Regions from separate parts of the Cellulosilyticum sp. ST5 genome, predicted to be linked through region 3. Evidence: predicted binding sites of a transcription regulator. Region 3 holds the regulator's gene; each other region holds the start of a gene.
The links. Region 3 encodes HrcA, which represses chaperone genes, less so after heat shock. Its sites were predicted from a motif close to TGTTAGCACTCNNNNNNNNNGAGTGCTAACA; they were not measured.

Region 1: a site for HrcA is predicted at 3,646-3,676, ahead of QTL86_RS15820 (Hsp20/alpha crystallin family protein). Genes of this name have one in related genera too.
Region 2: a site for HrcA is predicted at 7,010-7,040, ahead of groES (co-chaperone GroES). Genes of this name have one in related genera too.

What each region holds. Positions count from the first base shown of each region.
Region 1 is NZ_CP132338.1:3,244,634-3,254,882, reverse strand. It holds gene QTL86_RS15835 (M20 metallopeptidase family protein) at 1-17, shown strand, start outside; gene QTL86_RS15830 (transposase) at 235-1,821, opposite strand; gene QTL86_RS15825 (helix-turn-helix domain-containing protein) at 2,088-3,011, shown strand; gene QTL86_RS15820 (Hsp20/alpha crystallin family protein) at 3,164-3,610, opposite strand; SAM riboswitch class I at 4,028-4,153, shown strand; gene QTL86_RS15815 (CapA family protein) at 4,291-5,631, shown strand; gene QTL86_RS15810 (methionine ABC transporter ATP-binding protein) at 5,651-6,676, shown strand; gene QTL86_RS15805 (methionine ABC transporter permease) at 6,654-7,325, shown strand; gene QTL86_RS15800 (MetQ/NlpA family ABC transporter substrate-binding protein) at 7,360-8,214, shown strand; gene QTL86_RS15795 (M20 family metallopeptidase) at 8,343-9,497, shown strand; gene kdpA (potassium-transporting ATPase subunit KdpA) at 9,832-10,249, shown strand, end outside.
Region 2 is NZ_CP132338.1:4,550-14,798, forward strand. It holds rRNA gene QTL86_RS00025 (23S ribosomal RNA) at 1-707, shown strand, start outside; tRNA gene QTL86_RS00030 (tRNA-Asn) at 820-891, shown strand; tRNA gene QTL86_RS00035 (tRNA-Glu) at 901-972, shown strand; tRNA gene QTL86_RS00040 (tRNA-Thr) at 987-1,059, shown strand; tRNA gene QTL86_RS00045 (tRNA-Ile) at 1,083-1,156, shown strand; tRNA gene QTL86_RS00050 (tRNA-Asp) at 1,186-1,259, shown strand; tRNA gene QTL86_RS00055 (tRNA-Val) at 1,307-1,379, shown strand; tRNA gene QTL86_RS00060 (tRNA-Leu) at 1,386-1,469, shown strand; tRNA gene QTL86_RS00065 (tRNA-Arg) at 1,497-1,570, shown strand; tRNA gene QTL86_RS00070 (tRNA-Arg) at 1,621-1,694, shown strand; tRNA gene QTL86_RS00075 (tRNA-Thr) at 1,699-1,771, shown strand; gene QTL86_RS00080 (DUF6709 family protein) at 2,389-3,465, shown strand; gene QTL86_RS00085 (hypothetical protein) at 3,607-4,629, shown strand; gene QTL86_RS00090 (DUF6062 family protein) at 4,763-5,527, opposite strand; gene QTL86_RS00095 (DNA-3-methyladenine glycosylase family protein) at 5,927-6,823, shown strand; gene groES (co-chaperone GroES) at 7,084-7,368, shown strand; gene groL (chaperonin GroEL) at 7,519-9,153, shown strand; gene QTL86_RS00110 (hypothetical protein) at 9,762-9,911, shown strand; gene QTL86_RS00115 (hypothetical protein) at 9,998-10,249, shown strand, end outside.
Region 3 is NZ_CP132338.1:1,427,323-1,437,571, reverse strand. It holds gene QTL86_RS07110 (DNA internalization-related competence protein ComEC/Rec2) at 1-180, shown strand, start outside; gene holA (DNA polymerase III subunit delta) at 143-1,102, shown strand; gene rpsT (30S ribosomal protein S20) at 1,146-1,409, opposite strand; gene gpr (GPR endopeptidase) at 1,625-2,638, shown strand; gene QTL86_RS07090 (stage II sporulation protein P) at 2,697-3,899, shown strand; gene lepA (translation elongation factor 4) at 3,983-5,797, shown strand; gene hemW (radical SAM family heme chaperone HemW) at 5,809-6,939, shown strand; gene hrcA (heat-inducible transcriptional repressor HrcA) at 7,051-8,088, shown strand; gene grpE (nucleotide exchange factor GrpE) at 8,106-8,678, shown strand; gene dnaK (molecular chaperone DnaK) at 8,706-10,249, shown strand, end outside.

The sequences.
Region 1 (10,249 bases), 1.8 Mb from region 3:
TAAAAAATAATAAGTAGTGAATAGAAATCAACATTAGACAAAGCAGAAGAAAGTCTTTTTGCTATATTTAAAAAGAAGGGGCTGTAAAAAAACAGCCTCGAAACAAGGAGCAGGTCGCCTGTAGCGACCTGCTCCTTGTTTTTTTATAGATTTATTGTCATTATCACAAAATTAGAAGTCACTTATTAAGCCTATGGTTTTATAGGCTTTAAATGATGATATTATATCCGTTTTTTATGCAGCTATGGATGTCCGATGTTTCTTGTTATGATACTTATAGAGGTTGTATCCACAAGAAATTAACGTGAATTCTAAAATGACAGCTTTTTCACCTCGCCGAAATAATCTTTTATAAGATCTATCCCACTTAATTATCCCAAATGTCCCCTCTGATTGAATACTTCTGTTCATACACAATAAGGCACCATGAATTGATTCTAGATTATTTATTACTTCCTTATGTATTTCTGTTAATTCTCGATTAAGGCGTATTGTTCTATTTCCATGTGCTCTTTTGCAACATTCACTACGATATAGACATCCTGCACAGTCTTCACATTCATATATTTCTTCTGTTCTACCATATTGATTTTTATATATATGCCTATCACATTTATATATAAACTTTTTATTATTAGGACAGATCAGGTTTCCGTGTTCATCTCTTTTGAAATTTACTGCACGATATGGATCATAATGATATTTTTGATTCTTAGTTTCCCTCTCAAACATAGTAAATTTCATATATTTTTCCATGCCATGTTCCTCACAATAAAGATAATTGTTATAAGAACCATATCCTGCGTCAGCAACAGGATACGTTGGATAATGACCATAAGTAGCATTAAACTTTTCCATTAAGGGTTGAAAACATTCCATGTCTGAAGCATAAGGTTTTGCGTCTATTACAGCTATATATTCATCACATATGGCAGCCTGCATATTGTAAGCAGGAAGGAGTTGGTCATTTCCCATATAATCACGTTTGATTCTCATAAAAGTTGCATCGTAATCAGTTTTTGAATAACTATTTCTTCGCTCTCCACATACTTCGATGTGCTTTGCATATTTCTTGAGGCGTTCTAGATACCCCTGCATTTCCTGATACTGTTTTTGATGGATACTTTTCTTATGCCCAGCTCCGGAAACAAATTTTGAAACCTCTAGATTTATTGCCTTCTGATAACTTTCAAGCAATGCCTCAACGTAATCAATCGCATATTCATCTCTTTTTTCTAACTTCACATTAAGAAAACTAAGAATCTCTGAATTCATTGTATCGATGAGTAATGAGATCTTTTCGAACACTTTGTTTCTATTTTTGATGCAAGATTTCTTCCATACCCAGGTATAGCGATTAGCATTAGCTTCGATCTTTGTTCCATCGATGTAAGTGTGATGTAAATCCACATGCTCTTGATCAAAAATATAAGAATTGATATCAATGAAGATTTGTTCAATTGAAGTCGTTAATTCATTACGAATAAAGTTGCCGAAAGTAGCAAAAGATGGAGCTTTCATTCCGTCAAGAAGATACATATATCTGATGTCTGTACGGCAGAGTTTTTCAATATTTCTTAAAGAACTAATGCCATGCTCCATAAAAGTGAAAAGTATAATCTTAAGCATTTTATCTGAATCACATCTTGGACGACCTATTTTGCAGTCCTTCTCTACAAAATATCGTGTTAGGTCAATGTGATCCATTACTTCGCATAAAGTATATACTGGATCTGAAATATCAATTATTTTTTCGATATCCAATGGTAATTTTAGCTGTCTTGGTGTAAAATTATCATTGGTATTTTTGTTTAGTAGCATAAATAAATTATACCAAAAAAATCGCTGAAGTCTTACGACCTCAGCGATTTTTTCGTTAGGGGAGTTTTTTTACATCCCCTTTTTTATTATAATAAGACATTAAAAGCCCTATAAAAATGGAGTTAAATATGCGAAGAACAAAATCCTTATATGCTATAATGATAATAGTCTTATTATAGAAGGCAGGAGTCTTGCATCAACTGATTTTTTTTGCAAGGTACTTTTTGAAAACTTGAGTTATACTACTGTTAGAGGTGAAATTGGTGATGGAATGGTTAAGTAAGATGAATGATGCTTTGGATTACATAGAGTCAAATATAACAGGTAAAATTGATTATTGCGAAGTTGCCCGTGTTGCCTGTTGCTCTTTGACGCGATTTCAAAGAATGTTTACATTCATGACAGATTTAACAATAGGAGATTATGTGCGGTTTAGAAAAATGTCTCTTGCAGGTGAGGATATTAAAAATACTGATATAAAGGTAGTGGATTTAGCTAATAAGTACGGATATGAATCTCCAGAGGCATTTACGAGAGCTTTTCAAGCTTTTCATGGTATGCCGCCAACGATTGTCCGAAAGCTGGGAATAGCCAAAAAATATCAGCCAATCACTTTCCAAATCAAGTTTGACGGAGGTAGTATCATGACTGGTTCAAAATCATTAGTTCGTATTGAAGAATTAAATCATATGAAAGTAGTTTCCTTTCAAGTCAATTGTGACAGACCTGAAACTTTGGCATGGAATCAATTACGAGAGTGGGCTGTAAAAAATCTGAATGACTATGAAGCTAGAAGATATATAGGTTTTGCACCTAATGGACATCACCCAACAGGGGAAGAAAATGATTTTCATGAATATAATGCTCAAATGGTTTTGCATGGGGAAGAAGGACTCAATACAACTTTGCTAGGCGCAAAGGTGAGTGATGCACCTAAAGGCCTATTTCTTGTGGGTGATGTGGTGTTGAATGAATTTAATGAAGATGGAACTTTAGATATAGGTTTATCCATGAAAAAATCATCACAGACTATATATGAGTGTATGTTGGATATGGGCGGCTATGATGTGGATTTTGACGGTCGAAATTATTTAGAAGAACATCTTTTTTCGAAGGAATGGTTTTTAGCTGACAATCCCTCGAAGGTACCAGTAGAATTTAAGTTTTGGCTTCCTATAAAAAAGAAATAGATTTTTCACTTTTTTTGAGTGAGTAAATTAAGAAATATTGTGATAGAGAGCTATCTAGCTCTCTATTTTTATTGTATAGGAAAGTCCTGCTTTCCTATACAATAAAAATAGACTGCTGCAATTTGGTGCAGTAGTCCTCTAAGTCTTAACTTTTATTGGATTTCAATTAATCGTTTTGCTTTGGGTACTTCTTCTTTTGGAATATTTATCTTTAATATACCCTCTTCTAGTTTAGCTGTAATGCCTTCTACTTTAACATCTTTTAAGCTAATCGCACGCTGCATAGAAGCAATGCGACGTTCTCGATGGATATATTGATCTTTTTCATCATTCATTTCTTCTTTTCGTTGTACGGCTATAATCAGTTGATCGTTCTGATAGTCGATGGCAATGTCTTCTTTTTTTACGCCTGGCATCTCTGCTTCAATAGCATAGCCATTAGCATCTTCTTTAATATCTACCTTAAAGGTGTCATACTTAAAATCCCTTAAGTTGAGAAGATCATTGTTAAAAAAGTCATCCATTACATGATAAAAGTCTACAAATCCGTTGTTGCTCCTTTGAACTGCTTGACGATTGAATGGTGTTAATCCAAACATATAAACTCCTCCTTTAAGAAACCTTTTTATAGTTTTGTTAGCACTCTCATTGGTCGAGTGCTAATTACACTTATAATATAGGCTTCTTAAATGTCATTGTCAAGTATTTTTTTAATATTTTTATAAAAATTTTGTATTTATAAAATATGCTTTCAAACCTTCATTCAAAAAGTAACTTATAGTGTCAGAAACAATCTATTACTAAAATACTAGGAATTAAAAATGTGGAAATTCATAGTTGTAAAAACCAAGTAAAACCAATACATGAGGTTCAAAAGCTTGAAAAATCAATATCTAGCTATAGGAAAAAACTATATTTTAAATATAAGCAATTTTATTGACAATATTCGACGAAGAATATATACTACAAAACATATTAAAACACTAAGAAATAAAAACACAGAAATAAAAAACTGTTTCTTATCGAGAGAGGCTGAGGGATAGGCCCTATGATGCCCAGCAACCGGACATTCCATAAGTGTACACGGTGCTAATTCCTACAAACGTAGAGTAATTAAAACTTTGAGTTTGAGAAGATAAGAAGGTGAGTTCTGCTTTATTTGAGCTACTTTCTTATCAATAAGAAAGTAGCTTTTGTATTTTATATAGTAAAACATATATAAGTTAGAACTATCTTCTACAGATGAAGGAGTTTCTAAAACAACAGGGAGGTGGAGTAAATGTCGCTAGCAGCTGAAAAATTAAAATATCGCTTATTAGGAGTAATCAAAGGCGATACTTATAGATATTCCCAAAATGTGCAGGGGGACTTTAGTAATTTGCAGCCAGGGGAGTTTGATTGGTGGAAATATAAGTATTACATAAAGCAGATTGAAAGAGCAGAGAAAGGTAGTCAAATTGAGGATTATTTTAAAAAGCAAGACCTTACATTTTCATTACCAGAGGCATTTGAGATAACAGGGAAATTTACTTTAACAGCGGGTGGAGACTTACTTTCAGGAGACCAGTTAACACCAGAGACAACCGAGCATTTCTGGGATGAGGTAGAAGATTTTTACTTTGATGGAGTAGACAGCATTTACGCTAATTTGGAAACGCCTATAGCTTCTTCTAAACCAGTACAGAATGCACCAAGAAGTGTTAATAGTACGCCAGAGCTTAATGGAACACTAGGTATGTTTGAAAGATATTTACATGGTGGAAGAGGGATTAATTTTTTCTCTACAGCTAATAATCACTGTTTAAATCAAGGAGAATCAGGGCTTATTGAAACCTTAGAATTGATTGATAAAAAAGGCTGTAAACAGGTTGGGACAGCTAGAAGTATAGAGGAACAAAGAGACATTCCCATCATAGAAAAGCATGGAGTAAGGGTAGCATACTTAGCTTATACCTTTACCTTGAACGGTGATCAAGTGCCAGCGGGAAAGTCATATTTAGTAAACTATGTCAAGCTGAATAACCCGGGAGAAAAGCTAGATTTAGTGAAGGAACATGTACAAATTGCTAGGGAAAAGAATGCTGACATTGTAGTTGCCTGTCTCCATTGGAGCTTAGAATTTGAATCCTACCCTATTCAAAACATCATCGATATGGGACACCGGGTATTAGAGGAATGCGGCGTAGATATTATTATAGGCAATCATGCTCATGTCGTGCAGCCTATTGAAAAGTATAGCTTCATAGATCCAATACAAGAAGTTAGGAAAACAGGACTGATTGCTTATTCGTTAGGCAACCTGGTAGGAGATTTTAATACGTTGAATGCTTTACTTGGGATTCTAATAAAGATTGAATTGACTAAAGGAATCCATAAGGAAAAAGAAGTAACGGTTATAAGCGATTTAAAGGTATTTCCTTATTATATCTTTAAGCAATATGAAAAGGGAAAATATAAGGAAATTAAATTATTAGATTTCATTAAATTGATAAACAAAATAGAAAAAGGGCAGCTTCCTTATGTGTTTACAAAGAAACAGCTCAAAGAAATTGCTCATTTAAAAAGACTATTTTTAAGGTTAATGCCAGAGGACAATGCAGGTATTCTAGAAAAAAACTAGGAAGAGGGGAGGAAAAAATATGATTAAATTAAGTCATATACATAAGACCTTTCATACAAAGGGTGCAAAGGTTGAAGCATTAAAGGATATTAATTTAGAGATAGAACAAGGCGATATTTTCGGAGTAATTGGCTATAGTGGGGCAGGAAAAAGTACGCTCATTCGCATCATTAATTTACTGGAGAGGCCTGATGAAGGAGAAGTAGAGGTAGACGGTACCATACTTACTCAAATGAATAAAAAAGAATTGTCTAGAGTGCGTAGTAATATCGGGATGATTTTTCAAGGCTTTAATTTAATGAACAGTATTAATGTTTATGACAATATTGCAGCGCCTCTTAAAAATTTAAAGTGGAATAAAAAAGAAATTGAAGAAAAGGTCAACAACTTACTAGAGTTAGTAGATCTAACAGATAAAAAATATGCTTATCCTAATCAGCTGAGTGGTGGGCAAAAGCAAAGAGTAGCTATTGCAAGGGCACTAAGCAGTGATCCAAAGATCCTGCTATGTGACGAAGCTACTTCTGCTCTAGACCCTACCACAACTAAATCTATTCTTCAGCTTCTAAAGGAAATTAGATATAAGCTGAATATTACCATTGTAATCATTACGCATCAGATGGAAGTAGTAAAAAGCATTTGTAACCGCATTGCCATTATGGAGAAGGGCGAAGTGATTGAAAGTGGAGATATTGTAGAAGTTTTTACTAGTCCTCAAAGTCAGGTAGCAAAAGACTTTGTTGCCCATTCTTCAGGGACCATCATTAACGAAGAAGATTTAGCGCAGTTTACAGGTATGGTATGCAAATTTAACTTTTATGGTGAAGTAGCTCATGAACCTATACTTTCAAAGTTAGAACGAGACTTTGATATTCAAGTTAATATCTTATTTGGGAATATTGAGCATCTTTATACAGGCATTGTAGGGAGCCTTATAGTTGAGCTTAGAGGTGATGATTGGCAGATACAAAAAGCGCTTGATTACTATAGAACATTGAATACAAAAGTGGAGGTGATTAAACATGCTACAGCAATTAATGCCTAATGTAATTGAATACTCAGCAGAGCTAGGAAAGGCTTTTAATGAAACAATGATCATGATTTCTGTATCAGGTCTATTTGCTTCACTCATAGGCATTCCAGTAGGGGTCATGCTACTTGTTTTTTCAAAGGACCATATTTGTGACAACAAATTAGTTTATTCCATTGTTTCTAAGATTGTAAATACACTAAGGTCTATACCGTTTGTTGTACTTATAGCAGCTATCCCAGGACTTACTAGAATGATTGTAGGAACAACCATTGGTGTTAAAGGTGCTATTGTGCCACTGGTAGTTGCCAGCTTTCCTTTTATAGCAAGACAAGTAGAAATGGCACTTCTTAAGGTGGATAGAGGTATTATTGAAGCTTATGAGGCTATGGGATTTTCAACATGGAAGATTATTACGAAAGTAATTTTAGTAGAAGGTAGAAAAGATATTATCTTAGCCATTACTGTTTCACTTATTAGCTTAATTGGTTATTCAGCTATCACTGGAACTGTTGGTGGAGGCGGACTTGGCGATTTTGCTATTAGATATGGTTATCAGTACTTTAAGACAGACATTATGATCGTTACCATTATTATTATTTTACTCCTAGTTTATTTGATTCAGGGAGTGGGAGATTTCATCTATAAAAAATTGGCTCATTAATAATAAATTATAAAAAGGATAGGGAGAGATGACAATGAATAAAAAGAAATTATTATCTATTATATTAACAGGTGTATTAGCATTAGGAGTTTCAGCATGTGGGACAGGAAAACCAACAAGCAATGAGGCAAGTAATACTACTCAGACAGAAAAAACAGATAGTGGGGAAAAAACAGTTCTTAAGATTGGGGTAAATGGTACAGATTTTCGCTTGTGGGATAATATCAATGAAAGGCTGGCAGAGTACAATATTGAACTTGAACCAGTGAGCTTTTCTGATTATATTAAACCTAATCTTGCTTTAGCAGACGGTGAAATTGACCTTAATGCTTTCCAACATGAACTTTATTTTGAAAATTTCATCAAAGAACATAGCTTAGACTTATCTTCAATCGGCTATACATTTATTGCACCTCTTGGCTTATATTCAAACAAAATCAAAAGCTTAGATGAAGTTAAAGATGGGGCAACTGTGGCTATTCCAAATGATGCTACTAATGGCGGAAGAGCATTACTTCTTTTAGAGTCAGCAGGGCTTATTACTTTAGATGGGACAGACAAAGTGACACCAACGACAAAGAATATTGCAGAGAATCCAAAGAAGCTTGAATTTGTTTCAATGGAATCTGTACAAATCCCACGTTCTTTGGCAGATGTAGACTTTGCAGCTATTAATGGTGGTGCAGCGACAGATGCAGGCATCTATGATTACATTTATAGAGAAGATCCAGAGCAAGAAAATGCACAGCAATATTTTAATGTCATTGCAGTAAGAACAGAGGATAAAGACAAAGAAGTATTTAAGAAGATAATGGAAGTCTACCATACAGATGAAACTAAGAAGGCAATTGAAGAAATTTATAGTGGCGCTTATATCCCAGTATGGTAGAATATCAATAGTGATGAGTTTGAATAAGAGATAAGTAGAAATGATGATAAATAGGGCTGCTACAAAATAGAATGAAAGGAAGCATTCATTTTGTAACAGCCCTGTATTTTAATAGAAGGAGATAAGACATGAAGAGTAAAAAGGATAGTTTATTTCAATATATTAATGAGCATCAAGAAGAGTATAAGACTATTGCAAAAGAAATATTTGCTCGCCCAGAAACATCTAACCATGAGTATTTTGCCAGTGGCATTTTGTCTGAGAAATTAGAAGAACATGGTTTTGTAGTAACTAGAGATGTAGCTGGACATCCTACAGGTTTTACGGCTGTTAAAAAATCTGAGAAAGCGGGACCAACGTTAGCATTTTTAGCTGAATATGATGCTTTAGCAGGTCTTGGACATGGCTGCGGGCACAATCTTATTGGTACAATAAGTACATTTAGCGCCATTGCCCTTAGTAAGCAGTTAGAGGAATTAGGCGGAGAGATAAGGGTTTACGGTACACCTGGGGAAGAAGGTGGAGAAAATGGTAGTGCCAAAGAAAGCTTTGTGGTAAAGGGTTATTTTAAAGATGTGGATATTGCTTTAGAATTACATCCAGGAAGAGTTAATACACTAACACCAAAATCACTGGCACTTGATCCAGTTGATATTGAATTCTTTGGAAAAGCTGCTCATGCAGGGGCTGCACCTGAACAAGGAATTAATGCCCTTGATGCACTCATCCTCACCTATAATGGCATTAATGCCCTAAGGCAGCATTTAACCTCTGATGTGAAGATACATGGCATTATTTTAGATGGAGGGACAGCACCTAATACGGTTCCTGATTATACGAGAGGGAGGTTTTATTTAAGAGGAGCAACAAGACAAAAAGTAAATGAAGTTTATAAAAAAGTAGAGAAAATAGCAGAAGGAGCGGCACTGGCAACAGGGTGCACCTATAAAATGGGGCTCTTTCAAAATAAGGTAGATAACATTATTCCTAATGAAAAGCTAGACTTAGTTTATAAGGAAACTTTAGAGGAGTTAGGAATAGAGTGGACAGATGACCGAACCTTTCCTTCAACTGATGCAGGGAATGTGTCACAGGTTATCCCGCTTCTACATCCCATTTTTAAAATTACTGATGAGGAAGCACCACTTCATTCAGAAGTCTTCTTGCAGGTGTGTGGCAGCGAAGAAGGCATTGGTAAAATAGAGGAAGGCACACAGCTGCTTGCTTATACAGGGCTTAAATTACTAGCGGATCCTGAACTAGTAAAGTATATAAAATCATAAGTGATATAAGCTACTGATTACATTTCCTTAAAAGAATATAATGAAAAGCCTTGTTCCATAATAATAAGTTTAGTATTAAGGAAAAAATAAATGAATAAAGACCATATAAAGATTGCATAAAGTTTGAATCTAGTTTTGGAAAAAACGATTCATCTTTATGCAATCTTTATGTTTATCTATATAACCCTAATACTATACTCATTTTCTGTGTGTTAGATTAAAAGGGAATTAAGGAGGGAGTGACAGTGATGCAAGTTGTTACAAGTTTAATTGGTCTTGTAGGGGTAATGTTCCTTATTTATTTAACAACGATATTTTTTAAAGGGGATGAACGATAATGTCTACAGCATTGCAATATATCATTTACTTAGCAATTCTAGTGGCCCTAGGGATACCTTTAGGGAAATATATAGGCAAGGTAATGGATGGAGAGAAGGTATGGCTTTCAAAAATACTGTTACCTTGTGAAAGAGGTATTTATAAACTATTAAAAATTAATGAAAAGGAAGAAATGCACTCAAAAAAATATGCCTTAAGTGCTATAGCTTTTAATCTAGTAGGTTTAATCGTATTATTCTTTTGCTTGTTACTTCAAAAAATGCTTCCCTTAAATCCAGAGGGAATCCCAGGTCATTCATGGCACTTAGCTTTTAACACCGCAGCAAGTTTCGTGACTAATACTAACTGGCAAGCTTATTCGGGAGAAAGTGCTTTAAGTTATTTTTCACAAATGATGGGACTGACAGTTCAAA
Region 2 (10,249 bases), 1.4 Mb from region 3:
ACTTCTAACCATGGCCCGTTACCCGGGTCTGGGACAATGTCAGGTGGACAGTTTGACTGGGGCGGTCGCCTCCTAAAGAGTAACGGAGGCGCTCAAAGGTAACCTCAGAATGGTCGGAAACCATTCGAAGAGTGCAAAGGCATAAGGTTGCTTGACTGCGACACCGACGGGTGGAGCAGGTACGAAAGTAGGACTTAGTGATCCGGTGGTATGAAAGTGGGATTGCCATCGCTCAACGGATAAAAGCTACCCCGGGGATAACAGGCTTATCTCCCCCAAGAGTTCACATCGACGGGGAGGTTTGGCACCTCGATGTCGGCTCATCGCATCCTGGAGCTGAAGCAGGTTCCAAGGGTTGGGCTGTTCGCCCATTAAAGCGGTACGCGAGCTGGGTTCAGAACGTCGTGAGACAGTTCGGTCCCTATCCGTCGTGGGCGCAGGAAATTTGAGTGGAGCTGTCCTTAGTACGAGAGGACCGGGATGGACGGACCACTGGTGCATCTGTTGTCATACCAATGGCATAGCAGAGTAGCCAAGTCTGGATCTGATAAACGCTGAAGGCATCTAAGCGTGAAGCAGACCACAAGATAAGATTTCCCATCCGAAAGGAGTAAGACCCCTTAGAGACTATGAGGTAGATAGGTTGGAGCTGTAAGTGTAGTAATACATTGAGGTGACCAATACTAACGGTTCGAGGGTTTGACCTAGATAATAAAGGTTGAATAAAAAATTGTGTTTAGTTTTGGAAGTATAAAGGTGTTGACATAAGTCAATAGATATGATATACTTCATAAGTGCTCAAGAGAGTAAAAGAAATAATCCTCGATAGCTCAGCGGCAGAGCATCCGGCTGTTAACCGGAGGGTCGTAGGTTCGAACCCTACTCGGGGAGTTTAAATAAGGCCCGTTGGTCAAGCGGTCAAGACACCGCCCTTTCACGGCGGTAACACGAGTTCGATTCTCGTACGGGTCATTACATTTTAATATGCCGACGTGGCTCAATTGGCAGAGCAGCTGACTTGTAATCAGCAGGTTATCGGTTCGAGTCCGATCGTCGGCTTGCTACATATAATGTAGTGATATGGACCCTTAGCTCAGTTGGTTAGAGCATCCGGCTCATAACCGGACGGTCCTGGGTTCGAGTCCCCGAGGGTCCATCATAGCTCATTAAAATGTAAGTAAATAAGGCCCAGTGGTACAGTTGGTTAGCACGCCGCCCTGTCACGGCGGAGGTCGAGGGTTCGAGTCCCTTCTGGGTCGTATTAGTTAGTTGTTTTAACTAATAAATAAAAATATGCCATTAATATGGTCGCTTAGCTCAGCTGGGAGAGCACCTGCCTTACAAGCAGGGGGTCATAGGTTCGAGCCCTATAGCGACCATCATATGCCCGAGTGGCGGAACTGGCAGACGCACAGGACTTAAAATCCTGCGAGCTAACCCTCGTACCGGTTCGATTCCGGTCTCGGGCATATTTTTAAGTAATTATCAATAAATAAGTGCGCATAGCTCAGCTGGATAGAGCGTCTGACTACGGATCAGAAGGCCGAGGGTTCGAATCCTTCTGTGCACGTTTTCTATAAGATATTATAGAAGTAAAATAAAATATAAAATTGACATCATGTGCGCATAGCTCAGCTGGATAGAGCGTCTGACTACGGATCAGAAGGCCGAGGGTTCGAATCCTTCTGTGCACGTTTTGCCGACGTGGCTCAATTGGCAGAGCAGCTGACTTGTAATCAGCAGGTTATCGGTTCGAGTCCGATCGTCGGCTTTTTGAATTAGAACACCTTAGGGTGTTTTTTTGTTGTTTGAATTAATATATATCATAGACTATTTATCCAGATATAATAAAGAAGTTTTTGATTGAAGAGTAGTGTATAAGAGGGTAGTTAGAAGCGCTAAAAATGTTTCTAACTACTTTTTTTAGTTATCAATATTGTTGAGACTTTACTTGTAAATCACGGAATTTAAAATAAGTATTATTAATTTTAGAACATCAAAAATATAGTATATATAGAAAGGGGGGTATCATGAAACAACTTTATTATTTGGATACTAATGAAATTTATGATAAGTTAAATACTAGTTCTAAGTTATAGAATAGTAGAAGAAAAGTTGAGATAGTTAAAGAGTAGGCTATAGGAATTTAAATACTAGTAGCCTACTTTTTTTGTGATGAAAGACTATATATAGTTTCAAAATGATTACATTAAATATTGATAATATAAAAAAAATAATATATAATTTAAATGACTTAGGAACACTTTAATACTTTTAATGTCTTAAAGGTAGATTATTTAATACATTAAACCTAAATACGATGGAAAGGAGAATTAGGGTTAGATTATTAAAATAGAGGATTTAGAATAAGAAGAAAAGGGGAGAATTATGGAACAAGGGTTGTTAAAGAAGAGTGCAATTAAAAACAATTTAATGTGGATAGTTATTTTGGGAGTGATTTGTGGGGGATTAAGTTTTTTTGGATATCAAAATAAAGATTATTTAAAGTCACTTATAAAACCTATAGTTTTACAACAAGAGGAAAACTACGATGAATACTATGAACAGATGCTACCACCTATTACGAATTTAGATGAATTATATATTTTAAATACCTATTTTTACCTATATGAGCAAGAAACACCTAGTTCTAAAGAAAGAAAAACTGATGGTATATATTTAACGCAGCTAGGTAATAAAATGATTATTTGCGTTTATCCAAGTACCGCAGATGAAGATCCAGATGTATTATTAACTGAAGATATGGTGGGTTATATTAAAAATACAAGTGAAGTAGACCGATATAGTGAATTATTACCAGAGGTAATAAAAGATTTTAACTCATACTATGGAACTGAATTCACTGAGGAAGACTTTGCACCTAAAGTACTGTATATGGAGTCAAAGAGCCGTTTAATTGTTAATTATATTGTTACTGGTGCGATTGTAATTTTTGGCTTAGCAATGATAATATATCTTATTAAATATGTTATTTACCTAATCAACTTTAAGGGGATGAAAGGAATAAGGCATCTGAAAAAGTATGGTGAAATAACCAGTGTTATAGATGAAATTGAGAGTGAACAACCCATCTACGCAGGAAAAGGACAAATGATTACAGAGAACTGGATTGTTTCCACTAAGTTAAACACTTGCGCAGTGAAACTTGAGAATATTATATGGGTTTATACGAAGTTAAAAGGCATTAGTGAAGTACAATATTATGCGCTTTATATACATACCAAGGATGGGGACAAGTTTGTAATAAATACCCTAACCGAAATGAATCATACTCAAGTTCTAAACCAGTTAAAAGAAATGATTCCATGGATTTATTATGGTGAAACTAGTCAAACACATAACTTATGGAAAAAGCAAAGACAGATTATGTTAGATGAAATTGAAGCGAATAAGAAAATAATAAGCCTTAATCAAATACAAGATACAGGGATAGAAGAAGTCTAAGAAAAGGATTTATTTCTCAATACATGATCTAATAGACGTATCACTTCAGTTGAAGTAAAATCTTAAGAGAGGGGGAACTATCATCTAGTTCCCCTTATAATATAAAATGTAAAAATATGATTGATGAGTATGAGGAGAAAAATGCAGGCTAAAGGATTAAACAAAGAGATAAGGCAACATTATCTAAAAAGGTTATTGATTTGGTGTGTTTTATTAATAGTAATCTGCATGCAGACTTATCCCAATAGAGAGTATGTAGAATCATTATTAATAGGTGCTGGGGATATTCAGGACTATGACATGAAATTATTTATAAAGGAAGTACCACCTGTTGTAACAGCCAAGGAAATGAGTTTTATTAATACTGGATATGAAATTTATAGTGGGGACAAAGATGGGGAGAATTACAAGGAAAGTACTATTTATTTAGGAGAAATGAAAGGTAAATACATGATATGTATATACGCTAGTACTAGTAGTACAGATCCATCCTATTTAACGGGTAAGAATAAATTTTTAATAATAAAAGAGGCAAACACATTAATTGATTATGAAACGATTTTATTAGGTGTTGTCCGTGATTTGAATGCTATTTATAAAGAAAATGTAACAGAGGCGGATTTTATAAATAAAATAGTATTCATAGAAGAAGAAAAAGGCTTGTTAAGATATCGCTTAGAAGTAGCAGGTTTAATCTGTATAAGTGTTTTTGTGATTTATGAAGTAATAAAATGTTTAGTAGGTGTACTGGGATTACCAAGGATTAAGGGAAGGCATTACATAGGTAAGCAAAGATGGAAAGAGGTTGCTTTAAAAATACAAGAAGAAAAGAGTCTTAGGGAAGATAAGAGGTATAGAATTACAGAGCACTGGTTTATAGGTATCTTCCAAGGTATTGTAGTTATACCAATAGAGAAAATGATATGGATTTATCAAGAAGACTATAGTATTTATATTTATGCTCAGGATGGGAGAAAGTATTGCTTAAGACATTGGAGTAGAAAGCAGATAGAAAAAATGTATAAAGATATGAAAGAAGCATTACCCTGGGTTTATCAAGGAAATACCAAAGACTTACAGTATATTTGGAAAAAGCAACGTATGCAGATGATAGAAGATGTTGAAGAAGGAAAATTAGATTATGATTTAAGTGAGTGGTTATAATCCAATAGACAGAATGAGCGCAGTATATAACTCATTAAAGTCGAATCATTTTAATAGAGCTGGACACTAAATAGTGTACCAGCTCTTATTAGTAATTATTAAATTTAATCAATAACAAGCTTTGTATAAAAGACTATTTTTCTTTAAAAGGAGGATCTTGAACATAAATACCTACGAGTTTTTGAATACCTCTAGGAATAGCATCTTTAGAATTTTTCCAATCTGCATCTTTATTACGATAGTCATATTTATCTATAAACCAGGATAAATCTTCTTCAATACGTTTCAGATTGGTTTGCATCTTATCAAATAAAATACTATAAAATTCAGGTTTAGCTTTTTCAGTAACAAGGGTATCTGATAGAGCCATTAAATCTCCAAAATGAGTAACACAGAAACCTTTACAATCCTTAAAGAGAGCCATAAAATCAGGGCTTGTCTCCATTAAATAGAAGAAAGTATTCATATAGCGGATAAAATTTTTATCAATATAGTCACAAACATAGCAAGTATGATTTTGTTCATTCACCCACTCACTAATAGGATTTCCAGCTAATTCATCCATGGTTTTAGCTTTTTTGAATTTGGCAAACATACTCGTTTTAGTAGGAGAAAAGGCTTCAATTTTCTTTGCTAATTCCTTTTGAAGGGCTACATAATGGGTATGTAACATAAGAGCCATGCCAAGTCGGTTGCCGTAATCATACATTTTCTTATAGTGTTCACTACAAAAGCCCATTTGGTCAGTTGTAGCGCGAATATCATCCTCCATATAAGCACAGCCTAAAATAAAGGAAATGGCATCTTGTTCTAACTTACGTTTTATATAACAAAAAGGACATTCATCCTCTGCATGAAAGGCATCCGTTAGTGGAATGGTATAAATTGTATCTTTCATAGAAAACTCCCTTCTTAGATAAAAAAATAAATAACTCTGTTTTTATTATACAATAATAAAAAATAATTACCTACTAAATTAATAAATTTAATCAAGTACTAATTGGTATATAAAGATAGAGAGTAGATTTAGAGCGTATTATAATCTAGAGAAACTGTCCTTAAGAAATAATGATTTATTATACTTTTATTGATAATGTTGGAATAAGAGTGATATGAGAAAGGTAAAAAAGAAAAATAGTTTATCTATAACGAGTGTAAAATAATAAATATTATGATAATATAAAAGAAAAATTAACAATCATTAATCATATTAAGGGACAAAAAATTACATAAAAATGGATATTAGTAGACGAAATGGTAATAATATGAAAGAATGAAAAAGTAAAGGGTGTGGAACATGAATAATATGGTAATGCTCAATCATGTAAGTCACTTTAATATTGGACAAATTTTAGAAAGTGGACAAGTGTTTCGCTTTGAAAAAATTTCAGATCATAGTTACCTTTTAAATGCCAAGCAAAAGTTAATTAAAATTACTCAGCAACCAGATTCTAGCAGTGTAGCGATTTATAATACTACTGCTAGTGAAGTAGAAGAAATCTGGATGAATTACTTTGACATTAACACAAACTATGAAAATATTACAGCAACATTAGCTGCAAAGGATGAATGGATGGCAAAAGCTGTGGAGTTTGGTAAAGGCATTCGTATTTTGCGTCAAGATCCATGGGAGATGCTTATTTCTTTTATTGTCTCACAGAATAAATCCATTCCTCATATTAAAGCTTGTTTAAAGAATATAACCAATAAATTTGGATTCCCAATTAATGAAGTCGATGGCATGGGAGAACATTATCATTCATTTCCAACACCAAAGGAGCTATCTCGTGCCACAGAAGAAGATTTAAGAGAATGTAAAGTAGGCTTTAGGGCACCCTATATAATGGATGCTTGCCAAAAAGTATTAAATGGTGATGTTATTTTAAACGATTTATATATTATGCCTATTGAAGAAGCTAAAGCCAAGTTAATGACTATAAAAGGCGTAGGGCCTAAAGTTGCAGACTGCATCTTATTATTTGCTTACTCTAGGATGGAGCTTTTTCCAACAGATGTTTGGATTAAAAGAGTAATAGAAGGCCTTTACTTTGAAGGTAAAGATGTAAAGTTAGAGGAAATACAAAAGTTTGCAAGTGAGTACTTTGGTGAATTGGCTGGTTATGCTCAACAATATCTTTTTTTCTATGGAAGAGAAAATGCGCTTTTTAAAGATATAAGTAAGAAAAAAGCATAAAACAGAGAAATATAAGAAGAGTGTATAAAAACAAGAGAAAAAAGTTAAAAATAAAAGTAAATCATTAAAAATAGAAGCAAATAAAAGAAATTATAAATAAATAAATTAAATATGTTTAAAATACCTTAAATAAGGTAAAAATTGTATTTGCAATATAAGGTATAATGCCATAATATTATAAATATCAATTAGCACTCAATCATAGTGAGTGCTAATAATACAAAAACAAACTATTAAATATAAACAGGGAGGTTTTCTTTATGAACTTAAAACCATTAAGCGACAGAGTTGTAATCAAACATCTTGAAGCAGAAGAAAAAACACAATCAGGAATCATCTTAACAGGGACTGCTAAAGAAAAACCACAAGAAGCAGTAGTTGTAGCAGTAGGGCCTGGTGGCGTTGTAGATGGACAAAAAGTAGAGATGCAGGTTAAAGTTGGAGATAAAGTAATCTACTCAAAATATGCAGGAACAGAAGTAACATTAGACAAAGAAGAGTATGTTATCGTTCGCCAAGGTGATATTTTAGCAATCGTTGAATAAGCTATTATATGACCTAAGGGAGCGTGTTTTCTTTAGTTTAAGTTTATCTAGCTAAGCATATGAGTACTTAATATAAACAACATAGGATAGTTTGAATAAACTAGTCTAAATAATAGAGAGTAAAAACAATAATTTAGGGAGGCTATAAACATGGCAAAACAAATTCGTTTTGGATTAGAAGCAAGACAATCACTTCAATCTGGTGTAGATCAATTAGCAAATGCAGTAAAAGTAACACTTGGACCAAAAGGTCGTAACGTTGTATTAGATAAATCTTTTGGTACACCACTTATTACAAATGATGGTGTATCTATTGCAAAAGAAATCGAGCTTGAAGATCCATTTGAAAACATCGGAGCTCAACTTGTAAAAGAAGTTGCTACAAAAACAAATGATGTTGCTGGTGATGGTACAACAACAGCTACTGTACTTGCTCAAGCAATGATCACAGAAGGTCTTAAAAACATTGCAGCAGGTGCAAACCCAATTATTGTACGTCGTGGTATGAAAACTGCAACAGAAGCAGCAGTAGAATCAATTAAAGCAATGAGCCAAACTGTTAATAGCAAAAACCATATTGCTAGAGTAGCAGCTATTTCAGCTGGTGATGATGAAGTAGGTAACTTAATTGCTGATGCTATGGAAAAAGTATCAAATGATGGTGTTATCACAGTAGAAGAATCAAAAACAATGGCAACAGAATTAGATGTAGTTGAAGGTATGCAATTTGATAGAGGATACTTATCAGCATACATGGTAACAGATACAGAAAAAATGGAAACTGTATATGATAATCCATACATTTTAATTACAGATAAGAAGATTTCTAATATCCAAGATATCTTACCAGTTCTTGAACAAATCGTTCAAACTGGATCTAAACTTCTTATTATTGCAGAAGATGTAGAAGGTGAAGCACTTACTACTTTAGTATTAAATAAAATCCGTGGTACATTCAACTGTGTAGCTGTTAAAGCACCAGGCTTTGGTGATAGAAGAAAAGACATGCTTCAAGATATTGCGATCCTTACAGGTGGTACAGTGATTTCAGAAGAAGTAGGTCTTGAACTTAAAGATGCTACAATTGACATGCTTGGTCGTGCAGCAAGCATTAAAGTAACAAAAGAAAATACAGTAATTGTTGATGGTGCTGGAGATAAAGCGGCAATTAAAGAAAGAGTTGTTCTTATCCGTAATCAAATTGAACAATCTACATCAGACTTCGATAAAGAAAAAATGCAAGAAAGAGTTGCAAAACTTGCTGGTGGTGTAGCTGTAATCAAAGTTGGTGCAGCAACAGAAACAGAAATGAAAGAAAAGAAACTCCGCATTGAAGATGCTCTTGCAGCTACACGTGCAGCTGTTGAAGAAGGTATCATCGGTGGTGGTGGTAGCACATATATCCACGTTGCTAAAGACGTAGAAAAATTATTAGATACAACAACTGGAGATGAAAAAACAGGTGTACGTATTATCCTAAAAGCATTAGAATCTCCACTTTACCAAATCGTAGCAAATGCAGGTCTTGAACCAGCAGTTGTTATCAATAAAGTAAAAGAACTTGAAAAAGGAACAGGTTTCAATGCTCTTACAGAACAATATGTAAACATGATTGAAGGCGGTATTATTGACCCAACTAAAGTAACAAGAAGCGCACTTCAAAATGCAACATCAGTAGCGTCTACATTCTTAACAACAGAATGTATCGTAGCTGACATTAAGAAAGATGAACCAGCTATGCCAGGTGGTGGCATGGGCGGTATGGGTGGCATGGGAATGATGTAATCCCACCCCAAATAAAGTAACAACTACTTCTCCAATATTTTGGAGAGTTGAATAAAGGATGTTCTTATCTAACAAAGTTAGATGGAACATCCTTTTTATATGTCTATATAGTAACTGGATAGTGAGAATGCCCTGAGTAATGTATTAAAAAGACCTTGTTCTCAATTTTTAATAGAAAATTTAAGAAGAAGACCTTTTTTGTGGTAGGAGAATATAAGGCATATAGGAGGAATTACTTATGGTAGCTTGATAGGAAACAATGATAATAAAAAAGTTCAATGAGTTCAAAAAATCCCCTATTAGATTAATAAGCAAGGATATTAAGAGAAACAATAGAAGTAGGTTGAAATAGAGAAGCAAGAGTTAAAACATAGGAAAAAGATACGGATTTATTTTAATGAGAGATCTAATGTAATAAAAGTAGGATAAGGTACAATATATTTGACTTGAAAAGTATATGATTAAATATTAAAATAATATAGAATATTGTAAATAAATAATGATTAAGAAATAAATAAGGAGGATAAATAGATTAATAGAGGTATGCATGACTGCAGCAGTAGTTGCTAGGATAATAATCGATTGACTAGTAACTGGTATAGTACGTTTTGCAACTCCAATTTGAATTTGATTTAAACAATAAGTTTCATATTGAAGTAGAACGTATAGATGATGATGGAGACATAGGGATAGAAAAAGACATGGGGTTAACTATGGAACTTAATGTTTATGTTGAAAAATTGGAAGATGGTTTTTGAAGATTATGAGCATCAATGTACATAGAAGTAGATGCTACATGATATTTCGAAATACCTTAAGAATAAATAAAAGGGGAATAGTAGTAATGAAAAAGTGGAGTGTATTGTTAGGTAGTCTATTAATAGTAATAGTAAGCGTTACAGGTTGTGGGATTAAAATAACTATAGGTGATGAACCAAAAACTAAAGAGCAACAGATGGAGGATGAAATCGCTAAAATATTAGAAGATAGCAGTATAGATGAGACTTTAGCTGGAATTGAGCAGGGGGTAGACACTAAGATTAGGGATTCAGAAAAAGAAGAAATAGAAGTAGTTGTGGAAGAAGAAGAGCCAGTT
Region 3 (10,249 bases):
TATGGACATCCTCATAAAGAGGTTACTGATTTACTAACTGAGAATCATATTACGTATAGCCAAACAAATGAAACAGGAGCTGTTTGGATTGAGACAAATGGCTATAAGATGAAAATAAACAAACAAAGAGAGGATTTAGAGCATGATGCAGGGATGTTATTTACTGCTAGGGGAAGATAGTTGGTCAAAAGGACAATATATTGAAAAGGTCAAAAAGGAAGTTCTTGCAAGTGGCAATGAAATGATGAATTTTTATGAAGCACAAGATAAAGAAGTCATAGTAAGTCAAGTTCAAGATGCTGTAGATACCCTACCTTTTTTTGCTGAGCAAAAGCTTATTTTGCTTAAAGAAACTGGACTATTTAAAACGGGAAAAAAAGAAGAAACGGAAAAGTTTGAGACTTTAGTGGCTCATATACCAGATTATGTGGTTTTATTAATAGATGAAAAAGAAGTAGATAAAAGAAATAAGCTTTATAAAACCATGAAAGCAAAAGCACAAATTGTAGAATTTCATTTTCCTGGTGAGGAGGCTGTTTATCAATTTTTAAAAAATGCTTGTAAAGAAAAACGACTTAGTAGCGATGAAATGACTCTTCGTTATTTTATACAAAAAATGCCAGAAGATATGGCTTATCTATTGGGAGAATGGGAAAAACTTATCAGTTATGTTCAAGATGGGGTTATAACGAAAGAAGCTATTAATGAAATATGTATTTTCTCATTAGAAACACGTGTATTTGAAATGGTAAAAAAAATAGTAAACCATGAGGGCAATGAGGCACTCGAGATTTATAGCCGCATGATACAAAGTAAGGAATCCCCTATTGGTATCTTAGTGCTTATTGCAAGGCAGTTTCGCATGATGTACCAAGTTAAATATTTATTGGCTAATAGAAGTCCACTCAAAGAAATCTCTGCTGAAACAAAACTTCCCTTTTTTGTGGTGAAAGAAATGAGTGAGCAGGTACAACACTACCAGTTTAAACAGCTAGAAGATATTTTAGAAGCATGTTTAAATACTGATGAAGCCATTAAAACAGGTAAGATGGAAAGTAGTAAATGTGTAGAGATGCTTATTATGAATTGTTTAAACGGATAAAATAAAAAGACCTCGAAAGAGGTCTTTTTATTTTTGCATCTTATTAAGCAAGTGTATTTACTAAACGTGTTAAAGAAGATTTTTTACGAGCAGCAGCGTTTTTGTGGAAGATTCCTTTTGCTGTTGCTTTATCAATTGCTTTAACTGCATTTACTAAAGCTACTTTTGCTGCAGCTTGATCATTAGCTTCTACTGCAAATCTAACTTTTTTGATTTGAGTTTTAACTGCTGATTTAATTGCACGGTTACGTGCAGTTTTTGTTGCGATAACTAAGATACGTTTTTTTGCTGATTTAATATTTGCCATTTGATGGCACCTCCATTCATATTCTTGGACACGGTTTGGGGAACTATGAACGGTTTTAACAGGACTCATTATAGTATAAATACCGGACAAAGTCAATGTATACCCATAAAAATAATGGTCAAACTACCTAATGTACGTAAGATATTTGCCATTAAACATTATAATCAATCTTTTAAACAGAGTAAAGGCAAAGCCGAAAAAAAGGAAGTGAATTTATGGATGGATATGAAAAAGTAGGAAATTTCTCGCCAAGAACAGATTTGGCAATTGAAATTAGTAATGCCCTTAAGTTAGATAGGGATGATTCTTATGAAATACCTGGGGTAGAAGTTAAACAAAAAGCCTTGGAAGAAGGAGCCTTAGCTGTAACAAAGGTATGTATATTAAATACAGAAGGCGAAAAAAATATGGGGAAACCTATAGGGGATTATATTACTATTGAATCAAATGGCTTAAAGCAAAATAATCCAGAGCTTCATGAAAAAATAATTAGTGTGCTGGCAGAAGCTATTAAATCCCTTTTGCCAGAAAAAAAGCAAGACCCATTAAATATATTAGTTATTGGATTAGGTAATCGTTTTGCTACGCCTGATACATTAGGTCCCAAAGTAGCTAATCAAGTATTTGTAACCAGACACATGGCACTTAAAGCACCAGAGCTTCTAGATGAAGGTGTATGTTATTTAAGTAGTTTTGCACCTAGTGTTATGGGACTAACTGGTATAGAAACAGCAGAAGTTATACGTGGTGTAGCAGACAATGTTAAACCGGATTGTATTATTGCCATTGATGCTTTAGCTGCTAGAAGTGCAACACGCATTAATACGACGATTCAGATTACAAACACAGGTATTTCTCCTGGTGCAGGAGTAGGTAATAAGCGTAAGGAACTTAATGAAGCTACTATTGGATGCAAAGTAATTGCTGTAGGTGTACCTACTGTAGTAGATACAGTGACTTTAGTTTCCGATGCTTTAAATGATCTTATTTCGCATATGCTAAAGCAAGCTGAACATTCACCTTTTTATGATGTATTAAAAGACTTAACAGAAGAGGAACATTATCAATTAATAAAAGAAAGTATTTATCCTGAAATAAGTGATTTATTTGTAACACCAAAAGAAATAGATGAGGTGATGGAATATTTATCAAGCATTGTAGCTAATGGTATTAATCTAGCAGTTCATCCTGGCATGACATTAAAAGATATTAATAAATATACTTATTAGTCATAAAATAATATACAAGCCTATACAATAATAAAGAATGGTGTAGGGGGGGATATATGTGTTAAAACTTGAAAAGATTATAAAGCACTATGAGATTAATTTTCGACTAAACGGCTATAAAAAAATGATTCTTTATATAGGTATTATTAGTTCATTGATGATTAATATATATAGCTTGCAGCTTAAAGGATACCCAGTCGGAGAGCTTTTTTTTTCTGAGGCATTACCTAAATCTTCTTCAACATATAAAACCATATTCTTTAAACAATATGGCTATTTATTTTCTGGTGTTATAATTGGAGAACCTTTAAGTTTGCTTGCTAATGCTATTCCTTATATAGAAGAAAATGAAGGATTTAAAGCCTCTTACAATGAAATAGTGGGTTATTTTACACCTAATGATTTAAAAAATCAAAAAATATCACAAACTAATGAGCAAGTAAAAGAAACACAAAATGATAGAACTTCTCAAGTACAGGAGAAGGTTTCAATTGAAGCTCTTAAAGATCCACAATATGTATTTAATCGTTATATGACTGCTTCAGCAGAAATGGAATTTGGAGTAGATATGATAAAGGAATGGGATTTTTCTAAGCTTGCTCAGCAACCTATACGTTTAAATGAATCTATAAAAGGACCTCAAGTTCTTATTTTCCATACACATTCTAGAGAAGATTATATGGGTGGACTAACTGTTATAGAGGTGGCAGAGGCATTAAAAAAAGAATTAGAAGATGAATATGATATTGCTGTATTACATATAGAGGACTCTTTTTATGAGGAAAGTAATAAAGGAAAGTTTCCTACAGGTGGAGAATATGAACGAATGGAGGCAAAGATTAAGCAAGTAATCGAAGAAAACCCTTCTATATCTGTAGCCATTGATTTACACCGTGATGGGGTAGATGACAAAGTCCATTTAGTGACAGATATTAATGGTAAACAAACAGCTAAGGTGATGTTGGTAGCCCCTTTATGTCGCAATCGTAATGTGGCAGGCCAAGTTGTAAATAAAGTGGATTTACCCAATCCATATCTAGGTGATAATTTAGCTTTTGCCCTTCAAACACTTTTAACTGCCAATGAATATTATCCAGGTTTTTCGAGAAAAATTTTCTGTGATGAATGGCGTTATAGTACTCATATGAAACCTCAGTCTCTTTTAATGGAATGGGGGGCACAAACTAATACAGGAGAAGAAGCTCTTAATGCTGTGGAACCTATGGCACAAATTTTAGCTAAAGTTCTAGGAAAAAGCTAATGAAACAAAAAGATTGATACAAAAAGAAGGGCTATGCTATAATGAAACGAAAAGAATAGACAAAAGAAATAAGGAGGGGCAAAATGTCTCTTTCAAAACAATCGAAAATAAGAAATTTCTCTATCATTGCCCATATTGATCATGGTAAGAGTACACTTGCGGACCGTATTATTCAAATGACGGGTACACTTACAGCACGCGAAATGCAAGAACAAGTTCTAGACAATATGGATTTAGAAAGAGAACGAGGGATTACCATTAAATCACAAGCGGTAAGGTTGGTATATAAAGCAAAAGATGGGGAAGAGTATGTATTTAATTTAATTGATACTCCAGGCCACGTTGATTTTAACTATGAGGTATCTAGAAGCCTGGCAGCTTGTGAAGGTGCTGTGTTAGTTGTAGATGCAGCACAGGGTATTGAAGCACAAACACTTGCTAATGTTTATTTAGCCTTAGAGCATGATTTAGAAATTATGCCGGTTATTAATAAAATCGATTTACCAAGTGCTGACCCAGAACGTGTCAAAGAAGAAATAGAAGACATTATTGGGTTAGATGCTAGTCATGCACCACTCATTTCAGCTAAGACAGGACTTAATGTGGAAGATGTATTAGAACAAATAGTGACTCATATCCCAGCACCAACAGGTGATATGGATGCACCACTTAAAGCGTTAATTTTTGACTCATTATATGATCCTTATAAAGGAGTTATTGTATTTTGCAGAATTAAAGAAGGAACACTTAAGCAAGGTATGCGTGTACGTATGATGGCTTCCAAGACTGAATTTGATGTGGTAGAAGTAGGAACTTTTGGTGCCGGACAATTTAGGCCAAGTGAAGAAGGCTTAATTCCAGGAGAAGTAGGTTACTTTACAGCAAGTATTAAAAATGTAAAAGATACGCATGTAGGAGATACAGTAACAGATGCCACTAATCCAGCTGATGCTCCTTTACCTGGTTATAAAAAAGCTAATCCAATGGTGTACTGTGGTCTTTACCCAGCAGATGGTGCAAAATATGGCGACCTTCGTGATAGCTTAGAAAAGCTTCAGCTTAATGACGCAGCCCTTGTATTTGAACCTGAGACCTCTATTGCTTTAGGCTTTGGATTTAGATGTGGTTTCTTGGGACTACTTCATATGGAAATTATCCAAGAACGTTTAGAACGTGAATACAATTTAGACCTTGTAACAACAGCACCAAATGTTATTTATAAAGTACATCAGACTAATGGAGAGGTCATTGAACTCTCTAATCCAGCTAATCTACCAGATCCATCTTACATTAAATATATGGAAGAACCAATGGTTAATGCTAAAATTATTGTACCAACAGAATATGTGGGAGCTGTTATGGAACTTTGCCAAGAGCGAAGGGGAATCTACTTCGGAATGGAATATTTAGAGGCCACACGTGCCGTGCTCAATTACGATTTGCCTCTTAATGAGATTATTTATGATTTCTTTGATGCGCTTAAATCAAGAACAAGAGGTTATGCTTCTTTTGACTATGAAATGAAAGGTTACCAAGAATCTAAATTAGTTAAATTAGATATCTTAGTTAACAAAGAAATTGTAGATGCTCTTTCTTTAATTGTTCACGAAACAAATGCAGTTCATAAAGGAAGAAAAATCGTTGAGAAGCTCAAGAAAGAAATTCCAAAACATTTATTTGAAATTCCAATTCAAGCAGCTATTGGTAATAAAGTCATTGCTAGAGAAACAATCAGTGCTATGCGTAAGGACGTTCTTGCAAAATGCTATGGTGGTGATATTTCACGTAAGCGTAAATTATTAGAAAAACAAAAAGAAGGTAAAAAACGTATGCGTCAAGTAGGTAACGTAGAAGTACCACAAGAGGCCTTCATGAGCGTACTTAAATTAGATGAATAGAGGAATAGATTATGCCAATTGGACTTTATATCCATATTCCTTTTTGTGCATCTAAGTGCTATTATTGTGATTTCCTATCTTTTAAAAGACATGAAAAACAAGAAGCCTACGTGGATGCACTGATTCAGGAAATGGAACAAACTAAAAAAGATCTAGTAAGTGGCACAACTATAAAGTCCATTTTCATAGGTGGTGGTACTCCAACAGTACTACCACCCCTTTTATTGGACAAATTATTAAAAGCTGTTGTGTCATGTTTTAATATAGAGCCTGATGCTGAATGGACCATTGAAGCTAATCCAGGGACAATAGATATAGAGAAGCTTCAGGTTCTAAGAAAGTATCCTATTACTAGAATAAGCTTAGGTTTACAGTCTACTCATGATGACTTACTAAGAAAAATCGGAAGAATTCATACCTTTAAGGATTGGGAAGAAAGTATACGGCTTATTAAGCAACATACTTCATGGGAAATTAATACAGACTTAATGTTTGCACTTCCAGGACAAACAGAAGAGGCCTTTCTTGAGACTTTAAATACAGTTACGGCTTATGATATAGAACACTTATCTGTTTACGCGCTGATTATAGAAGAAGGTACAACTTTTTATAAGCTTTATGAAGAAGGCAAATTAGAAGTAGCATCGGATGAGTTGGATCGCCGAATGTATCATACAGCGCAACGTTATTTAAATGATAAGGGCTATATTCAATATGAAATTTCAAATTGGTCAAAGCCAGGTAAGAGTTGTAAGCATAATGCAATTTATTGGCAATTAGAACCGTATATAGGAATAGGCCTAGGAGCACATTCGTTGATGAATCATGCTAGATATTATAATGAAACAAATATGGAAGCGTATTTATCAGCAGCAGGTAATCTTTCCTTACTAAGGAAAGAAGAAGAGCAACTTACTAAAGAAATGGCAATGCAAGAATACATGTTTTTGGGGCTTCGTTTACTTCAAGGTATTGATACATTAGCATTTGAGAGACGTTTCGGAGAAAGTGTGTGGCAAGTTTATAACGAACAATTAACCAAATGGATAAAATATAATGTACTTGTAAAAGATAAAGAAAGAATCTATTTATCACCTTATGGTTTAGATGTTTGTAATGAGGTTTTTGCTTCTTTTTTATAAATACAAAATTCTTTAGATAGGATATTGACAACTGAAAATTTTAGTGATATCTTTATTTTATAGTTAGCACTCGTTAATGGTGAGTGCTAACAACAAGAAGGAAGTGATAGGATGGATATAGACGGACGTAAGCTGAAAATACTTGAAGCAATCATTCGTGATTATATAGAAACAGGAGATCCTGTTGGTTCTAGAACTATTTCTAAGAAGTACGATTTAGGCGTTAGTTCTGCTACCATTCGTAATGAAATGGCAGACCTAGAAGAACTCGGTCTCATTGTGCAGCCACACACTTCTGCAGGAAGAATTCCTTCTGATAAAGGATATCGCCTTTATGTAGATGGTATGATGCAACGTACACACATTGAACCAGAAATAGAAGAGATCATTTTAAAGATGATCAAAGAAAGAGTGAATCGTATTGATACACTAGTGGAAGAAACTGCTAAACTTATTGCAATGCTCACTAATTGTGCAACCATTGCTAGTACACCTTCTATTACTCAAGTACGTATTAAGCACCTTCAACTTGTTCCAATAGATGAGCATTCTGTAGCATGTGTGATTGTGACAGATACGAATAGCGTGAAAAATCACATTATCCCTACACCTAAAGCTATTGATTTTAATATGTGTAACGCTTTAACACACATTTTAAATGAAAGCATAAAAGGAAGCACACTAAGTCAAATTAGCTTGGATAAAATACGAGTATCTATTGAAGAAAAAATGAAAGAATACAGTACCATTGCAGGAAGTGTATTAGAGGCTATTGATAAAACCTTGCATCAAGAAGATATGCCAGATATTTATATACGTGGTGCCAATAATATTCTTGACTTTGAGGAATTCAATAACAAAGAAAAAGCAAGAGAATTATTTAAAGTATTGGAAGAAAAGCCATATTTATTACAAGTGTTAGATCATACACCACCTAACACCATTACAATCCGTATTGGAGAAGAAAATATACTAACTCCAATGAAAGATTGTAGTGTAGTAACAACAAGTTACAGCATAGGGGAACATACCATTGGTAACATAGGTATTATTGGTCCAACACGTATGGATTATGGTCAAGTCGTTTCAGTACTTGAATACGTCTCTCATCATATAACGAATATGTTAAGAGAAATGAATGACTCTTAACGTGAAAGGGTGAAATCATGGAGGAAAATAAAAAAGTTGATGAAGTACTAGAGGCTGATCAAGTGTCAGAAGTAGAAGAAAGTGCATCTGCTGAAGTAGAAGATCCTAAAGAGACTGAAGCTGTAGAAGCTGAAGTTGTAGAAGAAATACCTGAAGAAACAAAGGAAGAATCAGATAAATCAGCAGAATATCTTGAACGCTTACAACGTTTAATGGCGGAGTTTGATAACTACAGAAAACGTAGTGAAAAAGAAAAATCTGATAGCTATGATTTTGCAGTAAGTAATACAGTAGCTGAGTTATTACCTGTTATTGACAACTTTGAACGTGCCCTTCAAGTAGAAAGTGAAGATAAAAACTTCTATACAGGGGTGGAAATGATTTATAAACAGTTAATGAGTATGCTTGAAAAGTTGCATGTAACATCAATTGAAGCAGAAGGCAAAGAATTTGACCCAAATCTTCACAATGCGATTATGCACATAGATGATGAAGCTTATGGAGAAAATATCATTGCTAAAGAACTTCAAAAAGGTTATTTATATAAAGAAAAAGTGATTAGACATAGTTTAGTCCAAGTAGCAAATTAATATTAGTTTAGTAGGAGGAAAATAATCATGGGTAAAATTATAGGAATTGACTTAGGAACAACAAACTCTTGTGTATCTGTTATGGAAGGTGGAAAACCAGTTGTTATCGTTAATGCTGATGGTAATAGAACAACACCATCTGTTGTTGGTTTTAGTAAAACTGGTGAAAGACTTGTAGGGGATGTGGCAAAACGTCAAGCTGTTACAAATCATGAAAGAACAGTAATCTCCATTAAACGTCACATGGGAACAGACTACAAAGTAAATATTGATGATAAGAAATTCTCTCCACAAGAAATCTCAGCAATCATTCTTCAAAAATTAAAAGCTGATGCAGAAGCTCACCTTGGTGAAAGTGTAACAGAAGCAGTCATTACTGTACCAGCGTACTTCACAGATAGCCAAAGACAAGCAACTAAAGATGCTGGACGTATCGCAGGTCTTGATGTAAAACGTATTATTAATGAACCAACAGCTGCTGCTTTAGCTTATGGTCTTGATAATGAACATGAACAAAAAATTATGGTATATGACCTTGGTGGTGGTACATTCGACGTATCTGTTATTGATATCGGTGATGGTGTCATTGAAGTACTTGCAACAAGCGGTGATAATCACCTTGGTGGAGATGATTTTGACCAAAAAGTAATTGATTATTTAGTATCAGAATTCAAAAAACAAGAAGGCATTGACCTTTCAGCTGATAAAGTAGCAATGCAACGTTTAAAAGAAGCTGCTGAAACAGCTAAAAAAGAACTTTCACAAAAAACAAGTGCCAATGTACTTATTCCATTTATCTGCAGTGAAGGAAAGAGTCTAGATGTAACCATTACACGTGCTAAATTCGACGAATTAACACAAGATTTAGTAGAAAGAACAATGGGACCAGTTAGAACAGCACTTAGCGATGCAGGTCTTAACGCTTCAGAACTTGATAAAGTATTATTAGTTGGTGGTTCTACACGTATTCCAGCTGTTCAAGATGCTGTAAAACGTATTACAGGAAAAGACCCATTCAAAGGTATTAACCCAGATGAATGTGTTGCTGTAGGAGCAGCTATTCAAGGTGGTAAACTTTCTGGTGAAGCTGGTTCAGGAGATATTCTTCTTCTTGACGTAACACCTCTTTCACTTGGTATTGAAACAATGGGTGGTGTAGCTACAACAGTTATTCCTAGAAATACAACTATCCCAACTAAGAAATCACAAGTATTCTCAACAGCAGCAGATAATCAACCAGCCGTTGATATTCATGTAGTTCAAGGTGAAAGACCAATGGCTAATGACAATAAAACGCTTGGTAACTTTAAATTAGATGGTATTATGCCAGCTCCACGTGGGGTACCACAAATTGAAGTAACATTTGATATTGATGCTAATGGTATTGTTAAAGTATCTGCCAAAGACCTTGGAACAGGTAAAGAACAACACATTACAATCACAGCTAGCACAAATCTTAGTGATGATGAAATTGAAAAAGCTGTTAAAGAAGCAGAACAATTTGCAGCTGAAGATAAAAAACGTAAAGAAGCTATCGATGTTAAAAATGAAGCAGACAGTATGGTATTCCA